3 regions of the Methylobacterium sp. 13MFTsu3.1M2 genome follow, and region 1 is predicted to be linked to each of the others. Evidence: predicted binding sites of a transcription regulator. Region 1 holds the regulator's gene; each other region holds the start of a gene.
The links. The regulator PhoB, encoded in region 1, activates phosphate uptake and scavenging genes when phosphate is short. The targets are predictions, from matches to a motif close to TGTCATNNANCTGTCAT.
Positions count from the first base shown of each region.

Region 2: a site for PhoB is predicted at 3,054-3,070, ahead of BM314_RS16545 (Orn/Lys/Arg family decarboxylase). Genes of this name have one in related genera too.
Region 3: a site for PhoB is predicted at 2,819-2,835, ahead of BM314_RS21215 (inorganic phosphate transporter). Genes of this name have one in related genera too.

Region 1 covers NZ_FOMM01000016.1:117,724-123,451, forward strand. Annotated here, with positions in the region: gene BM314_RS17190 (protein-disulfide reductase DsbD family protein) at 1-2,060, shown strand, start outside; gene phoB (phosphate regulon transcriptional regulator PhoB) at 2,240-2,935, opposite strand; gene phoU (phosphate signaling complex protein PhoU) at 3,058-3,777, opposite strand; gene pstB (phosphate ABC transporter ATP-binding protein PstB) at 3,887-4,702, opposite strand; gene pstA (phosphate ABC transporter permease PstA) at 4,725-5,615, opposite strand; gene pstC (phosphate ABC transporter permease subunit PstC) at 5,628-5,728, opposite strand, start outside.
Region 2 covers NZ_FOMM01000015.1:173,203-178,930, reverse strand. Annotated here, with positions in the region: gene BM314_RS16555 (TonB-dependent receptor) at 1-1,261, opposite strand, end outside; gene BM314_RS16550 (hydroxyacid dehydrogenase) at 1,841-2,821, shown strand; gene BM314_RS16545 (Orn/Lys/Arg family decarboxylase) at 3,119-5,464, shown strand; gene BM314_RS16540 (GNAT family N-acetyltransferase) at 5,464-5,728, shown strand, end outside.
Region 3 covers NZ_FOMM01000021.1:126,245-131,972, reverse strand. Annotated here, with positions in the region: gene phnC (phosphonate ABC transporter ATP-binding protein) at 1-99, opposite strand, end outside; gene BM314_RS21230 (LbetaH domain-containing protein) at 214-834, opposite strand; gene BM314_RS21225 (DUF1045 domain-containing protein) at 827-1,513, opposite strand; gene BM314_RS21220 (ceramide glucosyltransferase) at 1,539-2,687, opposite strand; gene BM314_RS21215 (inorganic phosphate transporter) at 2,885-4,513, shown strand; gene BM314_RS21210 (hypothetical protein) at 4,603-4,854, opposite strand; gene BM314_RS21205 (Ros/MucR family transcriptional regulator) at 4,858-5,265, opposite strand.

The sequences.
Region 1 (5,728 bases):
CGAGCCTCGTGGCCGAGTCCGCCGCGGTCGCCGGCGCGCAGCCCTTCACGCTGGCGGTGCGGATGCAGGTCAAGCCCGGCTGGCACGTCTACTGGCGCAACCCGGGCGATTCCGGCCTGCCCCCGGAGGTGACCTGGACCCTGCCGGCCGGCTTCAGCGCCGGCGCGATCCGGTGGCCGGCGCCGGAGCGCATTCCGATCGCGACTCTCATGAACTACGGCTACGAGGGTGAGGTCACGCTCCTCGTCCCGGTGACGCCGCCGCCGAGCCTCGACCCGGCCGACCCGGTGCGGATCCAGGCCAAGCTGACTTACCTCGTCTGCGAGACCGAGTGCGTGCCCGGCTCGGCCGATCTCGCCCTGACCCTGCCGGTCGGCAAGGCCGAGCCGGACCCGGCCAACGCCGCGCTGTTCGCGCGCGCCCGCGCTGCGCTCCCCGTGCCGGCGCTCTGGCCCTTGAGCCTGTCGAGCCAGGGCGACACCCTGCGCCTCGATTTCGCCGCGGCCGGCCTCAAGCCCGAGGCGGTCCGGAACGCCGCGTACTTCCCCTACGCCGAGACGGCGATCGACAACGCCGCCGCGCAGGTGATGAGCGTCGACGGGACCGGCCTGCACCTGACCCTCGCCCGGAGCAGCCCGACCGACCCGGTGCCCGCCGCGCTGCCCGGCGTCCTGACGGTCGAGGCGGTCGACGCCGCCGGGACCCGCCGGCTCGCCTTCGCGTACGGCGACGAGCCGGTCCTCCCGGCCGCCGCGGCGCCGGCCGCGACCGCGCCGCCCGCGACCGCGCCGGCCGCCGCCGACTTCGACGCGCTGACGCTGGCGACCGCCGCGGCCTTCGCCTTCCTCGGCGGCCTGATCCTCAACCTGATGCCCTGCGTCTTCCCGGTCCTGTCGATCAAGGTGCTCGGCCTCGTGCGGCACGCGGGCGAGGGGCCGGCCCGGCTGCGGCTCCACGGCCTCGCCTACACGGCCGGCGTCCTGGCGAGCTTCCTGGCGCTCGCCGCCGCGCTGATCGGCCTGAAGAGCGGCGGGGCCGCGATCGGCTGGGGGTTCCAGCTCCAGTCGCCCGCCATCGTGGCGGGGCTCGCCTACCTGCTGTTCGCGATGGGCCTGAGCCTCTCGGGCGCGGTCCATGTCGGCGGCCGGCTCGCCGGCCTCGGCGACGGCCTCACCCGGCGCGGCGGCCTGAGCGGCTCGTTCTTCACCGGCGTGCTCGCGACCCTGGTGGCGACGCCCTGCACGGCGCCGTTCATGGGCTCGGCGGTGGGCTTCGCGCTGACCCAGAGCGCCGGCGTGGCGCTCGCCGTCTTCGCGAGCCTCGGCCTCGGCCTCGCCCTGCCCTTCCTGCTCCTGACCCTCTGGCCGCCGGCCCTGCGGGCGCTGCCGCGGCCGGGCGCCTGGATGGAGACCCTCAAGCAGGTGCTGGCCTTCCCGGTCTACGCCACCGTGGCGTGGCTGATCTGGGTGCTGGCGCAGCAGGTCGACCCGCGCGGGCTGCTGACGGCGCTGATCGGCCTCGTCCTCGTGGGCTTCGCCGCCTGGGCCTGGGAGCACGGCCGCGCCGCCCCGCCGCGGGCTGGCCGGGTCGCGCAGGCCGCCGCCGCGCTGGCGCTGATCGCCGTCGGGGCCCTCGCCGTCACCCTGCCCCGGGACCGCGCCGCGCCGGCCGCGCAGGCCGCCGCCGACGGGATCGAGCCGTTCACGCAGGCGCGCCTCGACGCCCTGGTCGACGCGCACCGCCCCGTCTTCGTGGACATGACCGCCGCGTGGTGCATCACCTGCGCGGTCAACGAGGCGACCTCGCTCAACACCAAGGCCGTGCGGGCCGCGATGGCCGAGCGCGGCGTGACCTACATGAAGGGCGACTGGACCAACCAGAACCCCGAGATCACCCGCCTCCTGGAGAAGCACGGGCGCAGCGGCGTCCCGCTCTACCTGCTCTATACCGGGACGGGAGAGCCCCAGGTGCTGCCGCAGATCCTCACCGAGGGGACGGTCCTGGCGGCGCTGGAGGCGGTGCCGGCCGCCTCGGGCCGGAGCGCGGCGCTGGCGCGCTGAGTCCCTGGAGGTCGGGACGCGCGAATCTTCGCGGGCCCGTCCCAGCGTCTTTGCGAGCGGAGCGAAGCGACCCAGCAGCGCCACGCTCACAGGCGTCCCGCCGCCCTGGGTCGCTTCGCTGCGCTCGCGATGACGGTGCGCCGGAGCGAAGTCCTATCCGGACGGCCCGTGAGGCCGCCTCAGGCCTCCAGCGAGAAGGTCTCGTCGAAGGCGTAGCCCGAGCCCCGGACCGTGCGGATCGGGTCGGTCTGGCGCGGGCCGTTCAGCGCCTTGCGCAGCCGCCCGACATGGACGTCGACGGTGCGCTCGTCGATGTAGACGTCGTGGCCCCACACCCCGTCGAGGAGCTGCTCGCGGGAGAAGACCCGGCCCGGCGCCAGCATCAGGAATTCCAGGAGCCGGAACTCCGTGGGGCCCAGATGCAGCTCCTCGCCGCCGCGGCGGACGCGGTGGCCGGTGCGGTCGAGTTCCAGGTCGCCGGCCGCCAGCCGGTCCGAGACGTGGGCGGGCTTGGCCCGGCGCAGGAGAGCGCGGATCCGGGCGAGCAGCTCCGGGACCGAGAACGGCTTGACGATGTAGTCGTCGGCGCCCGTGCCGAGCCCGCGGACGCGGTCGCCCTCCTCGCCGCGGGCGGTGAGCATGATCACCGGCAGGCGCTCGGTCTCCCGGCGCGCCCGGATCCGGCGGCACAGCTCGATCCCCGAGAGGCCGGGCAGCATCCAGTCGAGCAGGACGAGGTCCGGGATCCGCTCCGCCAAGAGCAGCTCGGCGTCGTCGCCGCGCGCCGCCGAATCCACCAGGAAGCCCTCGGCCTCCAGGTTGTAGCGCAGCAGCGTGCTCAGGGCCTCCTCGTCCTCGACGATCAGGACTTGCATGCTCACGTTCGAAAACTCGTTCTGCGGGCGGTCACCGGATGGTGCAGGAGGCGCCGCCCCGCCTCAACCCGCACGGAGAGTGACCCCGGCCGCGCCCACAGGAAGGCGCCGGGGTTGGCGCCTCACGGCGCCTGCACGCCGTCCACGGTCGCGTAGTTCGACGCGTCGTTCTTCGGCCGGTCACCCGCCAGCGTCTCGCCCGTGGCGAGGTAGTGGATCGTCTCGGCGATGTTGGTGGTGTGGTCGCCGATGCGCTCGACGTTCTTCGCGCAGAACAGGAGATGCGTGCAGAACGAGATGTTGCGCGGATCCTCCATCATGTAGGTCAGGAGCTCGCGGAACAGGGAATTGTACAGGGCGTCGATCTCGCCGTCGCGCTCCCAGACGTCGTGGGCCGCCTGGACGTCGCGGCTCCCGTAGGCGTCGAGCACGTCCTTCAGCTGACCCTCGGCGAGGTCGCTCATGTGGCGCACGCCGAGCACGATCTTCTGGGCCGGCGCCTGGTCGGAGATCGCCACCACGCGCTTGGCGACGTTCTTGGCGAGGTCGCCGATCCGCTCCAGATCGCCGGAGACGCGGATCGCCGAGATGGTCTCGCGCAGGTCGATCGCCAGGGGCTGGCGCCGGGCGATCAGCAGCACGGCGCGCTCCTCGATGTCCCGCTGCAGCGCGTCGAGGCGCTTGTCGGCGAGGATCACCGCCTGGGCGAGCGTGTCGTCCCGGCGCACGAGGGCGTCGGTCGCCTCCGCGGTCATCTTCTCGGCGACGCCGCCCATCTCCGAGATCGAGCGACGCAGGTTCTCCAGGTCGGTGTCGTAGGAGGTGACGATATGGCCGGGCATGGCGGATCCTTCGATGGAGTCCCGGGGACGGCCCTCCGGGAGGCTTGCGGGACCCGCCGGCGCGCCGGAGACGCGAGCGGCGGTCCCGGGACCGGAGCGGCCCGGCAGACTAGCCGAAGCGGCCGGTGATGTAGTCCTGCGTGCGGCGTTCCGTCGGGTTCATGAACATGCGGTTGGTCGGACCGAACTCGACGAGCTGCCCCAGATACATGAAGGCGGTGAACTGCGAGATGCGCGCCGCCTGCTGCATGTTGTGGGTGACGATCACGATGGTGAACTCGTCGCGCAGCTGCTCGATCAGCTCCTCGATGCGGCCGGTCGAGATCGGGTCGAGGGCCGAGGTCGGCTCGTCGAACAGGATCACCTCCGGCTTCTGCGCCACCGTCCGGGCGATGCACAGGCGCTGCTGCTGGCCGCCCGACAGGCCGGTCCCGGGCTGCCGGAGCTTGTCCTTCACCTCGTCCCAGAGGGCGGCCTTGCGCAGGGATTCCTCGATCCGGCCGTCGAGCTCGGATTTCGGCAGCTTCTCGTAGAGGCGCAGGCCGAAGGCCACGTTGTCGTAGATCGACATCGGGAACGGCGTCGGCTTCTGGAACACCATGCCGATGCGCGAGCGCAGCTCGTTCAGGTCGACGGAGGGGCTGAGGATGTTCTCGCCGTCGAGCAGGATCTCGCCCTCCGCGCGCTGCTCCGGGTAGAGGCTGTAGATCCGGTTGAAGCAGCGCAGCAGGGTGGACTTGCCGCAGCCGGAAGGGCCGATCAGCGCCGTCACCTGCCGGTCGTGGAAGTTGAGGTTGACGTCCTTCAGCCCGTGGAAGCTGCCGTAGTAGAAGTTCAGGTCCTTGACGGCGATCCGCACGGGGCCGCCCTCTTCGGCGCGGTTGCGGTTCAGCTCGACCGTGGGGATCGCGGAGGCGGCGTTCATCGTCGTGTCCTCGAAAGGGGGCTCAGCGCGAGGCCTGCGGCTTGATCACGAGGCGCGCGATGATCGACAGCGCCAGGATGGTGGTGGTGATCAGGAGCGCGCCCGCCCAGGCCAGGCCCTGCCAGTTCGGGTAGGGCGAGAGGGCGAACTGGTAGATCATCACCGGCAGGTTCGCGACGCCGCCCATCAGGTTGGCCGAGAACCAGGAATTGTTGTTGAGCGCGGTGAACAGCAGCGGCGCGGTCTCGCCGGCGATGCGGGCGAGGGCCAGGATGATGCCGGTGACGATGCCGGCCGAGGCCGCCCGCCAGGTCACGCTCATGATCACCGTCGAGGGCGGCGCGCCGAGCGCCGCGCCGGCCTCCCGCAGGGTGCCGGGCACGAGGCGCAGCATGTCCTCGGTGGTGCGCACGATCACCGGCACGGCGATGATCGCCAGCGCCACGCCGCCGGCCCAGCCCGAGTAGGTGCCCATCGGCCGCACCATCAGCGTGTAGACGAACAGGCCGATCAGGATCGACGGCGCCGAGAGCAGGACGTCGTTGAGGAAACGGATGAGGGCGGCCAGCTTCGAGCCGCGCCCGTACTCGGCCAGGAAGGTCCCGGCCATGACGCCGACCGGCGTCGCGATCAGGATGCCGATCCCGGTCAGAACGAGGCTGCCCAGGATGGCGTTGGCGATGCCGCCGCCCTCCGAGCCCGGGCCCGGGGTCGGGTTGGTGAACAGGGTCGGCGTGAAGCCGCGCACGCCCTGGACGATCAGCATCACCAGGATCGAGCCGAGGACCAGGGCGCCGACCACCGTCGCGGCGGCGCAGGCGACGCGCAGGGTCCGGTCGGCGACACGGCGTCCCTGGCGGACGCGGCCGGGGCGGCGCTGTGCGGCCGGGGCGATCGTGCTGGAGGAAACCATCGCGCGTGCTCCTCAGGCGGCCTGGACGCGGCGCGTCAGCAGCCGGGCGATGATGAGCACCACGAAGGTGATCACGAACAGGATGCAGCCCAGAGCCATCAGCGCGTTCAGCT
Region 2 (5,728 bases), on a different contig from region 1:
ACAGGCGGGGCCGGCCGACGCCGTAGATCGGCGCGATGTACGGGACGAGGGCCGGCGCGTAGAGGTTCGACAGGTAGGCGCCCCGGCCGGGCGAGAACCGCCGTGCCGTCGCCTCGTCGTACACGGAGCCCTGCACGGTCAGGGCGTGCCGGATGAAGCCGGTCTCGAACCGGGCCCGGACGCCACCGTCGTAGGTGAGCCGGTCGACGCCCAGCGCGTAGAATTGCGGCGTGCTGGTCGTGTCGCCGCGGCCATTGAGGATCGTCGGCGCCGACTGGAAGTAGCGCTCCACGCCGGTCTGCCCGCCGCCGACATCCGCGAACAGCGTGACTTGATCGGTCAGGTCGTACTCGGTGCGCAGCAGACCGCCGCGATCGTCGACGTCCGAGTATTCCCAGGGCTGGGTCAGGTTCAGGCGGCCGTCGGGCGCCCGCGGTACGGGCACGCCGGCCCGCAGGAGGAACGGGCGCAGCGGCGCGTTGAAGCGGTCGGTCTGCGCCAGCAGGTAGAGCCACGCGCGGAACCGGTCACCCTGGTAGTCGAGGGCCAGGGCCCCGACGCCGGTCGTCTCGGTCTGGCGGTCGAAGGGCGTGGCGCCGCCGTGCAGGCTGCCGACGACGCGGGCGCCCCATTCCCGGCCAGGCCCCCAGCGGCGGGCGACGTCGACCTGGCTGCCGCCCCAGGCGGTCGAGCCGTAATCCAGGGTGACGCGGGTCAGGTCCGCGCCGGCGCGCTTGGGGACGATGTTGACCACGCCGCCGACCGCGCCATTCGGCGACACCCCCGTGAGGGCGGCGGACGGCCCCTTCAGGACCTCGATGCGCTCCACGTAGTCGGTGAAGATGCGGAAGCTCGGAGCGACGCCGTAGAGCCCGTCGAAGGCGACCTCGCCGCTGGTGTTCTCGTTGGACGGGAAGCCCCGGATGGAGAAGGAGTCGAACGGCGCCCCCGTGGTCTGGGTGGCGCGCACCGACGGGTCGAGGACCAGGGTCTCGGACACCGTCCGCGCCTGCCGGTCCCGGATGAGTGTGTCGGTGTAGCTGGCGATGCTGAAGGGCGCCTTCTGGGTCTCGATATCGCCGAGGAGGCCGAGGCGCCCGCCCCGCGCCACCTGACCTCCGGCATAGGCCGGGACCGGGCCGCGCGGCGCGGCCGCGCTCGCGACCGACAGCTCGTCGAGCTGGACGTCCCGGCCGGCCCCGGCCTCCTCGGCGCGGGCGGCGTGCGGCCCGGAACCGACGAAGCCCAGCAGGACGGCCATCGGGAGAACCGGCCGGGCCGCGCGCCGCCGGCGCCGGTTCCGCGCGGAAACAGGTACTGAAAAGTCGTGGGACTGCATTGTCGTGACGATGGCTCCGAATCACGGAGCAAGGCAGCAAATATCTCTACATGTGTCAAAAATACATTTGGAGTAATTACAACTCTACAGTGCGATCGCATCGCTGATCGAGCATTGTAGATATTTATTGTCGTATATACATAGATGTATTTCAGGACGTCGTGTTTATCAATGACGCGACCATCTTCGCGCGATCGGGGCGGCGATTTCACGGAGGGCCGGGCCGCAGCTCGGCCGAGGCGCACGCCCGGGATCATCGGTCCGGACGAGGCCGCCGAGGCCGGACCCGGCCGCGATTTCCCGTGGATCGTGCGCGGCCGGTCGGGCCGCCGGGGCGTTCGACCGCGCGACCACCGGATCCCGACGGGCCCGCGGGAGCGCCGACCGGCGGCCGCGGCGCCGCGATCGGGGCGCCCGGTTGCCAGGGTTGCCCACCCCGCCTAGACGGGCCCGGCGCGAAACGTGCCTGTCACCCCTCCTCTTGTGCAGAGGTCTTCTCCCGTGATCACCGGTCCGTGCCTCATCGTCCAGCCGATCCACGCGGCGGGCCTCGACCGGTTGCGCGCGGCCGGCCTGGAGCCGCGCCCGGCGAGCGGGACCGAACCCGAGACGCTGGCGCGCGAGGTCGCCGACTGCGTCGCCGTCATCACCCGCAACACCGGCTTCCCGGCCCGCGCCATCGCGGCGGCGCCGGCCCTGCGGGTGATCGGGGTGCACGGCACCGGCACCGACCACGTCGCCACGGCCGAGGCGACCGGGGCCGGGATCGTGGTGGTGAATACGCCCGGCGCCAACGCCGTCTCGGTGGCCGAGCAGACGCTGGCGCTGATCTTCGCCCTGGCCAAGGCCCTGCCGGAGGCCGACCGCTCGGTCCGGGCCGGCGACGACAGCTTCAAGTTCACCGCCCGGCTGATCGAGCTCGCCGGCCTGACGCTGGGCCTCGTCGGCTTCGGGGCGATCGGGCAGGCGACCGCCCGGCTCGGCGCCGCCCTGGGCCTGCGGGTGCTGGCCTACGGCCCGAGCCGCCCGGACGCGGACTTCGCCAACGCCGGCGCCCTGCGGGCCGCCTCGGTCGACGCGCTCCTGGCGGAATCCGACATCGTCTCCCTGCACGTGCCGCTGACCCCGGGCACACGCGGCCTGATCGGCCGGGACCAGCTCGCCCGGATGAAGCGGGAGGCCTTCCTGATCAACACCAGCCGCGGCGGCCTGATCGACGAGGCGGCCCTGGTGGAGGCGCTGGAGGCGGGCACGATCGTGGGCGCCGGGCTCGACGTCTTCGCCCAGGAACCGCTGCCGGTCGACCACCCGCTGGCCCGCCAGCCCCGGGCGATCCTGACGCCCCATGTCGGCGGCTCCACCGGGGCGGCCCTGATCCGCACCGCCGAGACCGCCGCGACCCGCGTGGTCGACGTCCTCGCCGGCCGGCGGCCGGGCGGGCTGGTCAACCCGGCCGTCTGGGAGCGGCGCCGCGGGGTGTGAGGGTCCCCCTCTCCCGCACGGGAGAGGGTTGGGGTGAGGGACGAGAGGCTTCGGGATCAAGCACCCGATCGACGCGATTCGAGGGGGAGCCTCGTCCGGTGAGGTCTCACCCCTCACCCTGTCCCTCTCCCGCACGGGAGAGGGGACCCGCGGCCGATCCTGACGGCGCGGCGGTCGTGGCCGGCCCGGTTCACGGTGTTTCGTCCGGACCGCGACCGCCCGCCGCGCGCCGTGTCATGCAATCGTCGCAGACGGGCCGGAAAGCCACCCGCTGCATCCGAGGCCAGAGAGGGCTCCATGGACTTCCACCGTCGCTTCACGGTCCTGATGTGCGCCCCGGCCTTCGACCCGGACGATCTCGAGGGCGCGCGCGTCAACCAGATCGTGGCGGCCGTGGAGCAGCGCGGCTTCGAGGTGGTGCGCGCCCGGCGCGTCGAGGACGCGGCCATCGCGGTCCAGACCGACGCGGCGGTCGGCTGCCTCGTGGTCGACTGGGGCAAGCGCGGCCTCGACGGCAAGGCCGCCGCCCTCATCGACATGATGCGCCGGCGCGGCCTGGAGATGCCGATCGTCATCATGGTCCGCCGCAAGCGGCTGGAGGATATCCCGGTCGAGCTCCTCGACTTCATCGACGGCTACATCTTCCTCGCCGAGGAGACGCCGGAATTCATCGCCCGCGGCCTCGTCAGCCGGGTCACGCAGTACGCCGAGACCCTCAAGACCCCGTTCTTCGGCGCGCTCGTCGACTACGCCGAGAAGGGCAACCAGCTCTGGACCTGCCCGGGCCACAACGGCGGCATCTTCTACAACCGGTCGCCGATCGGCCGGATCTTCGTGGAACACCTCGGCGAGGCGATCTTCCGCGACGACCTCGACAACTCGGTCCTCGACCTCGGCGACCTCCTGACCCACGAGGGTCCGGCGCTGAAGGCCCAGAAGGAGGCCGCCAAGATCTTCGGGGCGGAGAAGACCTACTTCGTCCTCAACGGCACCTCGGCCTCCAACAAGATCGTCCTGTCCTCCCTGGTGGCGGAGGACGACCTCGTCCTGTTCGACCGCAACAACCACAAGGCGGCCCACCACGGCGCCCTGTTCCTGGGTGGCGGCATCCCGATCTTCCTGGAGACGGACCGCAACGCCTACGGCCTGATCGGGCCGATCTTCCACGAGGCCCTGGACGAGACCCGGATCCGGGAGAAGATCCGCCGCAATCCGCTGGTGACCGATCCGGAGGCGTGGCGCCGGGAGCGGCCTTTCCGCGTCGCGGTGATCGAGCAGTGCACCTACGACGGCACGATCTACGACGCCCAGGAGATCCTGGAGAAGATCGGCCACCTCTGCGACTACATCCTGTTCGACGAGGCCTGGGCGGGCTTCATGAAGTTCCACCCGCTCTACGCAAGGCGCTTCGCCATGGGGCTGACCGGGCTCGACGAGACCTCGCCGGGCATCGTCGCCACGCAATCGACCCACAAGCAGCTCGCGAGCTTCAGCCAGGCCTCGCAGATCCACACCCGGGACGGCCATATCCGCGGCCAGACCCGGCGGGTCGAGCACAAGCGGCTCAACGAGAGCTTCCTCGTCCACGCCTCGACCTCGCCCTTCTACCCGCTCTTCGCCTCCCTCGACGTCGGCGCCCAGATGATGAAGGGCCGCTCGGGCATGATCCTGTGGGACGACACGATCCGGCTCGGGATCGAGTGGCGCAAGAAGGTCCGGGCGATCCGGCGCGAGTTCGAGGAGAACGAGCGCGATCCCGCGCGGCGCTGGTTCTTCGACCCCTTCGTGCCGGACGTGACGGTGAACGCCGACGGCGCCGAGGTGCCGTGGGAGAGCGTGCCGACGGACGAGCTCGCCGCGACGCCGCGCCACTGGGAGCTGAAGCCGGGCGCGCGCTGGCACGGCTTCACCCACGTGGCGCCGGGCTACGCCATCACCGACCCGAACAAGCTCACCGTGCTGACCCCCGGCTTCGACCGGCACACGGGGGCCTACGCCCAGCACGGCGTGCCGGCGCCGATCGTGGCGCAATACCTGCGTGAGAACCGGATCGTCGCCGAGAAGAACGACCTGAACTCGCTGCTCTTCCTGCTGACCCCGGGGGTGGAATCCTCCAAGGCCGGCACGCTGATCTCGGGCCTCGTCGCCTTCAAGCGGCTCCACGACGACAACGTCCCGCTGGAGGAGGCCATGCCGGAATTCGTCAACCGCCGGCCGAACCGCTACCGGGGCGTGCGCCTGCGCGACCTCTGCGGCGAGTTCCACGCGTTCCACCGGGAGGCCGGCACCTCGACGCTGCAGCGGCGGCAATTCGCCCCCGAGCACCTGCCCGAGATGGTGATGCCGCCCAAGCGGGCCGCCCAGCTGCTGACGCGCAACAAGGTCGACTACGTGCCGATCGCCGAGGCCGAGGGGCGGATCGCCACCACGCTGATGCTGGTCTACCCCCCGGGCATCGGCACGGTGCTGCCCGGTGAGCGCCTGGACGACCGGGCCAAGCCCATGCTCGACTATTTCAAGATGTTCGAGGCGTCCGCCAACCTGTTCCCGGGCTTCGAGGCCGAGATCCAGGGCGTCTACCGCGAGGTCGACCCGGACGGGCGGATCCGCTTCCACACCTACGTGGCGCGGGAGGGCGCCTGATGGAGATCGAGGCCGAGACGCCCGGCCTGCTCCCGGCCCGGTCCTGCCCCGACATCGTCATCCGCGCCTCCTCGGACGCCGATGTCGAGGCGATGGTGGCGATCTACGAGCACCATATCGGCAAGGGCGTGACCGATGTCAGCGTCGCCGAGGAGGACCGGCTGCTCCCCGACGACCTAAAGCGGCGGCGCAAGACCATGCGCAAGAAGCGCCTGCCGCACCTCGTGGCCGACCGGGACGGCGCGGTGGCGGGCTACGCCTACG
Region 3 (5,728 bases), on a different contig from region 1:
GATCACCCCGACGAAGCTGCCGGGCTCGATCCGGAGCGACACGCCGTCGACGGCGCGTCGGTCGCCGTACTGGCGCGTGAGATCCTCGATAACCAGCATGCCACCATCCGCCGGGGAACGGCCGCACGTAGACGCCGGTTTGACGACGATTGGATGACGTATTCGGAACGATTATATTTGCCGGCGCAGCATCTCGGCTTTTCGATAGCCGACTTAATCTTCGTGGCGCTCCAGGAATGCTTCGATGGGCAGCCCGCGGAAATCCGGCAGCGCCCGGCGCAGGCGCTCGTGGTCCCAGTCCCACCACGCCAGGCGGGTCAGACGGTCAGCGACCACCTCGGGGAAGCGGCGCCGGACCGGCCGGGCGGGATTGCCGACGACGATCGTGTAGGGCTCGACGTCGCGGGTGACGATGGCGCCCGCCCCCACCACCGCGCCGGTGCCGATCGTGCGCCCGGGCAGGACGACTGCGCCGTGGCCGATCCAGACGTCGTGGCCGATCGCCACCGGGCTCGCCCGGCGCCGGTCGAAGAAGGCGGGCTCGTCCAGTTCCTCCGGCCAGTAGGCGCGCGCCCGGTAGGTGAAGTGCGCCTGCGACGCCCGCTCCATCGGGTGGTTGCCGGGATTGATCCGCACGCTGGCGGCGATCGAGCAGAACTTGCCGATCGCGGTGTAGATCACCTCGCCGTCCTCACCGATGTAGGAATAGTCGTCGAGGGTCGTCTCGGTGAGGCGGGTGCGGGCGCCGACCTCGGTGTAGCGGCCGAGGCGGCTGTCGACGACCCGGGCGCTCGGATCGAGGGCGGGTTCGAGGCCGAGGGGGCGGTCAACCACGGGCCTCTCCGAAGGGCAGGCGCGCCAGGAGCCGGAACGGCCCCGACCCGTCCTGGGTCAGGAGGCTGACGGCGTCGATCCGCAGGGGCTCCGGTCCCGCGGCGGCGTAGGCCTCGGACAGGCGCCGGTGCCAGAGGTCGCGCTCCGCCTCCGGCAGGGCGTCGGTCAGGGTCATGTGGAAGCGGAAGGCCTCGAACACGTAGGGGTAGCCCCAGCGGTCGAGGAGCGCGCGGCCGCGCGGGTCGAGGCGCTCCGGCCGGCGCTTGGCGCGCTCGGCCTCCGTGAGCGGTGCCCGGAACGGGTCGAGGGCGGCGACGCACTCGGCGGCGAGGAGCCCGAGTTCCGGCGGGGGTGTCTCCGGCACCAGGGCGAGGAACGGCCCGAGGGCGGCGACCCGGAGCGGCCCCACCGCCACTGGCGGGTGCGCGGCCGCGAGGGCGCGGGCGGCGGCCACGAGGTCGGCCTCCCCGGTGCCGGGGGCGAGGCGCAGCGGCGCCTTGAGGGTGGCGTGGAACCCGTAGACCCGCGCGCCGGCCGTGACGGGTGCGAGATCGCCGAGCCCCTCCGGGTGCGGCACCGGCAGCCCGGTGACGTTGTCGGTGCCGAGGATCGCCCGGCCGAAGGCTTCGAGGCGCGAATCCGGGGCGGGCAGCCAGTAGAGGGCGTAGCGGCGCGACACGTCAGGGCCTCCGATCGCCGGGCGGTCAGGCCGTCGGCGCGTAGGTGCGCGCGTCGGCGGCCCGCCGGGGGCGCACGTCCATGGCATTGCCCCGCCACACGATGGCGCTCCGCATCCAGGCGCCGACCCAGATCGCCGGGATCAGGGCGTCGCGCGCCAGGAAGGCGGCCAGCGTGCGGGGCGAGCGGTGCCAGCCCGCGCGGACCGCGAGCCGGTGCTCGGCGGCATAGCACAGGGCGGCGAGGCCGGCAGCGCCCGCGAGGCCCGCGAGGCTTCCGGCCCAGAGGGCGACGAGGAGCGCCGGCAGCAGGACGCCGCTGCCGATCTCGGGGGCGAAGAACAGCGGGAAGGTCACGCGGCGCAGGCGCGCCCAGCGCAGCTGCCGCGCCCAGACCTCCCGGAAGCCGCGCGGGCCGAGCGGCTGCTCGAACGGGCTCGCCACGAGGTGGACCCGCTTGCCGGCGGCGCGCACGAGCTTGGTGGCGGCCGCGTCCTCGGCGATCTCGGCCGCGAGCGCCTGGAGGCCGCCCTGCGCCTCCAGGAAGGGCTTGTGCCAGAGCATGCTCTTGCCCTGCGCGAAGCCCAGCCCGAAGGCCTCGGCGGCGTATTGCCAGCGCGCCTGCAGGGTGTTCAGGAAGGCGCACTCCACCTCCGCCATGAAGCTGCCCGGGCGGGCGCCGGCCGGGGTGGAGCAGACGAGGCCGGTATCGGCGCGCCACGCCGCCTGCAGCCGCTGGAGGTAGTCCGGCGGCATGGCGACGTTGGAATCGGCGAGCACCACCCAGTCGTGGGCGGCGGCGCGCCAGCCGCGCAGGCAGTTGTTGAGCTTCGGGTTGGCGCTGACGCGCTCGTCGCCGCGGATCAGGCGGGCGGGCACGTGCGGGTGGGCCTCGATCAGGCGCTCCACCATCGGGACGATCGGGTCGGCCGGGTCGGCCACGCAGAAGATCAGCTCGTAGGACGGGTAGTCGAGACGGAAGCTGCGGAGGAGCATCTCCTCGCTGTAGGCCTCGACCCCGCGCAGGGGGCGGACCAGGGAGACGGGCGCGCCGTCCGGGAACCGCGACGGGCCGTGGTCCCGGCCGAGGCGCCGGGCCGCGACGGCGATGCTGCCGATCTGGACGACGGCCAGGAGCGCGCCGAGGGACAGGGCCGGCACCGTGGCGTCAATCATGCGGATCCCTCGTGCGATCGGGCGAGCGGTCCGGTCCGCTAGCGGCCGGACCGCGTCAGGCGTGTGACAGCGCCGCCCGACGCTCTCGGACACGCTCTCGGACACGCTCGCCGACGCGCGGCGTCGCGGGCCGTCACCCAACCGTCACCGCGCGGTTTTAATCCCCGCTCACCACGAAAGATTCCGCGCGAGGGTTCATGTCCGATACCGCCGTGATGCCGTCGGGGGCGGTGGGAGGCCGGAAGGCGGGCGGCCCGCGCCTCGACCACGGGATGCATCTCGGCGGGGTGGTGGCGTTCCTGCTCGTCCTCGTGGCGGGCCTGGGCTACGCGGTGGTGAGCCTCATCGCGGACATGAACGCGGTCGGGGAAGCGCCCCTGGCCTACGGCGCCTTCGCGCTGCTCGGCCTCGCCCTGCTGATCGCCCTCGCCTTCGAGTTCGTGAACGGCTTCCACGACACGGCCAACGCGGTCGCCACGGTGATCTACACCCACTCGATGCCGCCGCTCGTCGCGGTGATCTGGTCGGGCGTGTTCAACTTCCTCGGCGTGATGCTGTCCTCGGGCGCCGTGGCCTACGCGATCGTCACGCTGCTGCCGGTCGAGCTGATCCTCAACGTCGGCTCGCACGCGGGCTACGCGATGATCTTCGCGCTGCTGCTGGCGGCCATCATCTGGAACCTCGGGACCTGGGCGTTCGGGCTGCCGAACTCGTCGTCCCACGCGCTGATCGGCTCGGTGCTCGGCGTCGGCCTCGCCAACCAGCTGATGAACGGCGGCGACGGCACCGCGGGCGTCGACTGGACCCAGGCGCTCAACGTCTTCAAGGCGCTGCTGTTCTCCCCGGTCTGCGGCTTCGTGCTCGCGGCGCTGCTGCTGCTCGCCCTGAAGGTCACGGTCCGCCGCAGGGACCTCTACGAGGCGCCCGCGGGCGACGCGCCCCCGCCCCTCTGGATCCGCGGCCTGCTGATCCTCACCTGCACGCTGGTCTCGTTCTTCCACGGCGGCAATGACGGGCAGAAGGGCATGGGCCTGATCATGCTGATCCTGATCGGCGCCGCCCCCACCGCCTACGCGCTCAACCGCACCATGGCGGACGACACGACGCCCGCCTTCGTGCAGGCCTCGACGGCGGCGAGCGCGGTGTTCGCCGCCCGCGCCCCCGGCGCGGCGGTGCCGGACGCCGCGGCCGCGCGCCGGACCGTGACGGAGGCGCTCAAGACCAAGGCGCTGAACACGCCGCCCGTGTACGCGGCGCTGGCGGCGCTCTCGAACGACATCGCCGCCAGCGTGAAGAATTACGGCGCGATCCGCACGGTGCCGGCCGCCCAGACCCAGAACCTGCGCAGCGACATGTACCTCGCCGCCGACGCGGTGCGCGTGCTGCCGGGCGCCGGGGCGGACTTCTCGGAGGCCGACAAGGCCGACCTGAAGCGCTACGCGGGCCTGCTCAACGACGGCACGCGCTACATCCCGGGCTGGGTCAAGGTCTGCGTCGCCCTGGCGCTGGGTCTCGGTACCATGGTCGGATGGAAGCGCATCGTCGTCACGGTGGGCGAGAAGATCGGCAAGACCCACCTGACCTACGCGCAGGGCGCCTCGGCCGAGATCGTCGCCGCCGGCACGATCGGACTGGCCGAGCTCTACGGCCTGCCGGTCTCGACCACCCACATCCTGTCGTCGGGCGTCGCCGGCACGATGGCGGCCAACGGCTCGGGCCTCCAGATGTCCACGGTGCGCAACATGGCGCTCGCCTGGATCCTGACCCTGCCGGCGGCGATCACCCTCGCGGCCGCTCTGTTCTACCTCCTGCGCCACGTGTTCTGACGCGGGTCCGGCCGGACGGGCCGGAGACCGCGCTCCGCCCCCCGACGAAGCGACCCGGTCTCCGGCCTCCCGCAGCGCGCCCCGGCGCTTCAGGAACTCGCCATCGCCCGCACGAAGGCCAGGCAGGTCCGGCGCGCCGCCGGACTGTCGATCGCCACGAAGGCCGAGACGAGGTCGGCCGCCTGGGTCATGGCCGCGTCGGGCCGGTCGGCATCCGGGTAGAAGCTCGCCACCGGCACGTCGAGGATGCCGGCGATGCGGCTCAGGGCGTCGCTCGTGCGCGCCGCCCCCGGTAACGGCGCGCGGTCCCGGGCCGGATCCGCGGAAGCGTCGGGCGTCATCGCTCAGGCCGCCTTGTGGCCGAGCTGGATCGCCCGGGCGATCTCCGAGCGCCGCGCGGCGTAGCCCGGGGCCACCATCGGGTAGTCGGCCGGCAGGCCGTACTTGGCCCGGTACCGCTCGGGGGTGAGGCCGTGCGCGGTGAGGTGGCGCTTCAGGGTCTGGTAGGACCGGCCGTCGATGAAGCTGATCAGGCCGTCCTGCTGGATCGAGGCATCGACCTGCGACTGGCTCAGCCCGACCCCGCCGAACTCCGACGGCGCGCAGCGGAGCACCGCGATCGCCGTATGCACTTGGTCGATCAGCGCCGGCAGCGCCGTGACCTCGATCGCGTTGCGCGAGACGTAGGCCGCGACGATCGCGCCGACCTTCTCCAGCATGAAGGTTGAACGGTGGTCGGTGAGGTGGTCCATCTGAGACATCGCTGTTCGAGGGCGTCCCGATCCTCGTGCCCCGTCCCCGGTGGGCCCGCTCGCGCGGGCTTTGCAGGACGAAACCGAGGCGACGGGCCAGCCGAGGGATTTCTACCTCAAGTTGATTTCACTCCGTTTCTTGAGGTTGCAGATAATATACAATATGAGCCGCCGGCGGTTTGTCCGGCAGCGCGAGGCTTTTTGCTCCACCGCGCAACCGGCGGCATTCCCGCCATGGTTACTGATACGTTCACTGATTTCGGTCGCTGAGATCGGCGTCTGAACCGGATATCGGCATCGGCCGATGCCGGCGGCGCGCAACCTCGGGGGCCCCCGGCGCCGATCCGGGACCGCTCGGTCGCGGCGGTCGCGCGCCTGACCGATCCCGCCCGCGCGGCGTGCGGCCACGCCCGTCTCGCCCCGCTCCGGGGCCAGCCGCGACCCGCCGCCCCGGCCGCGCCGG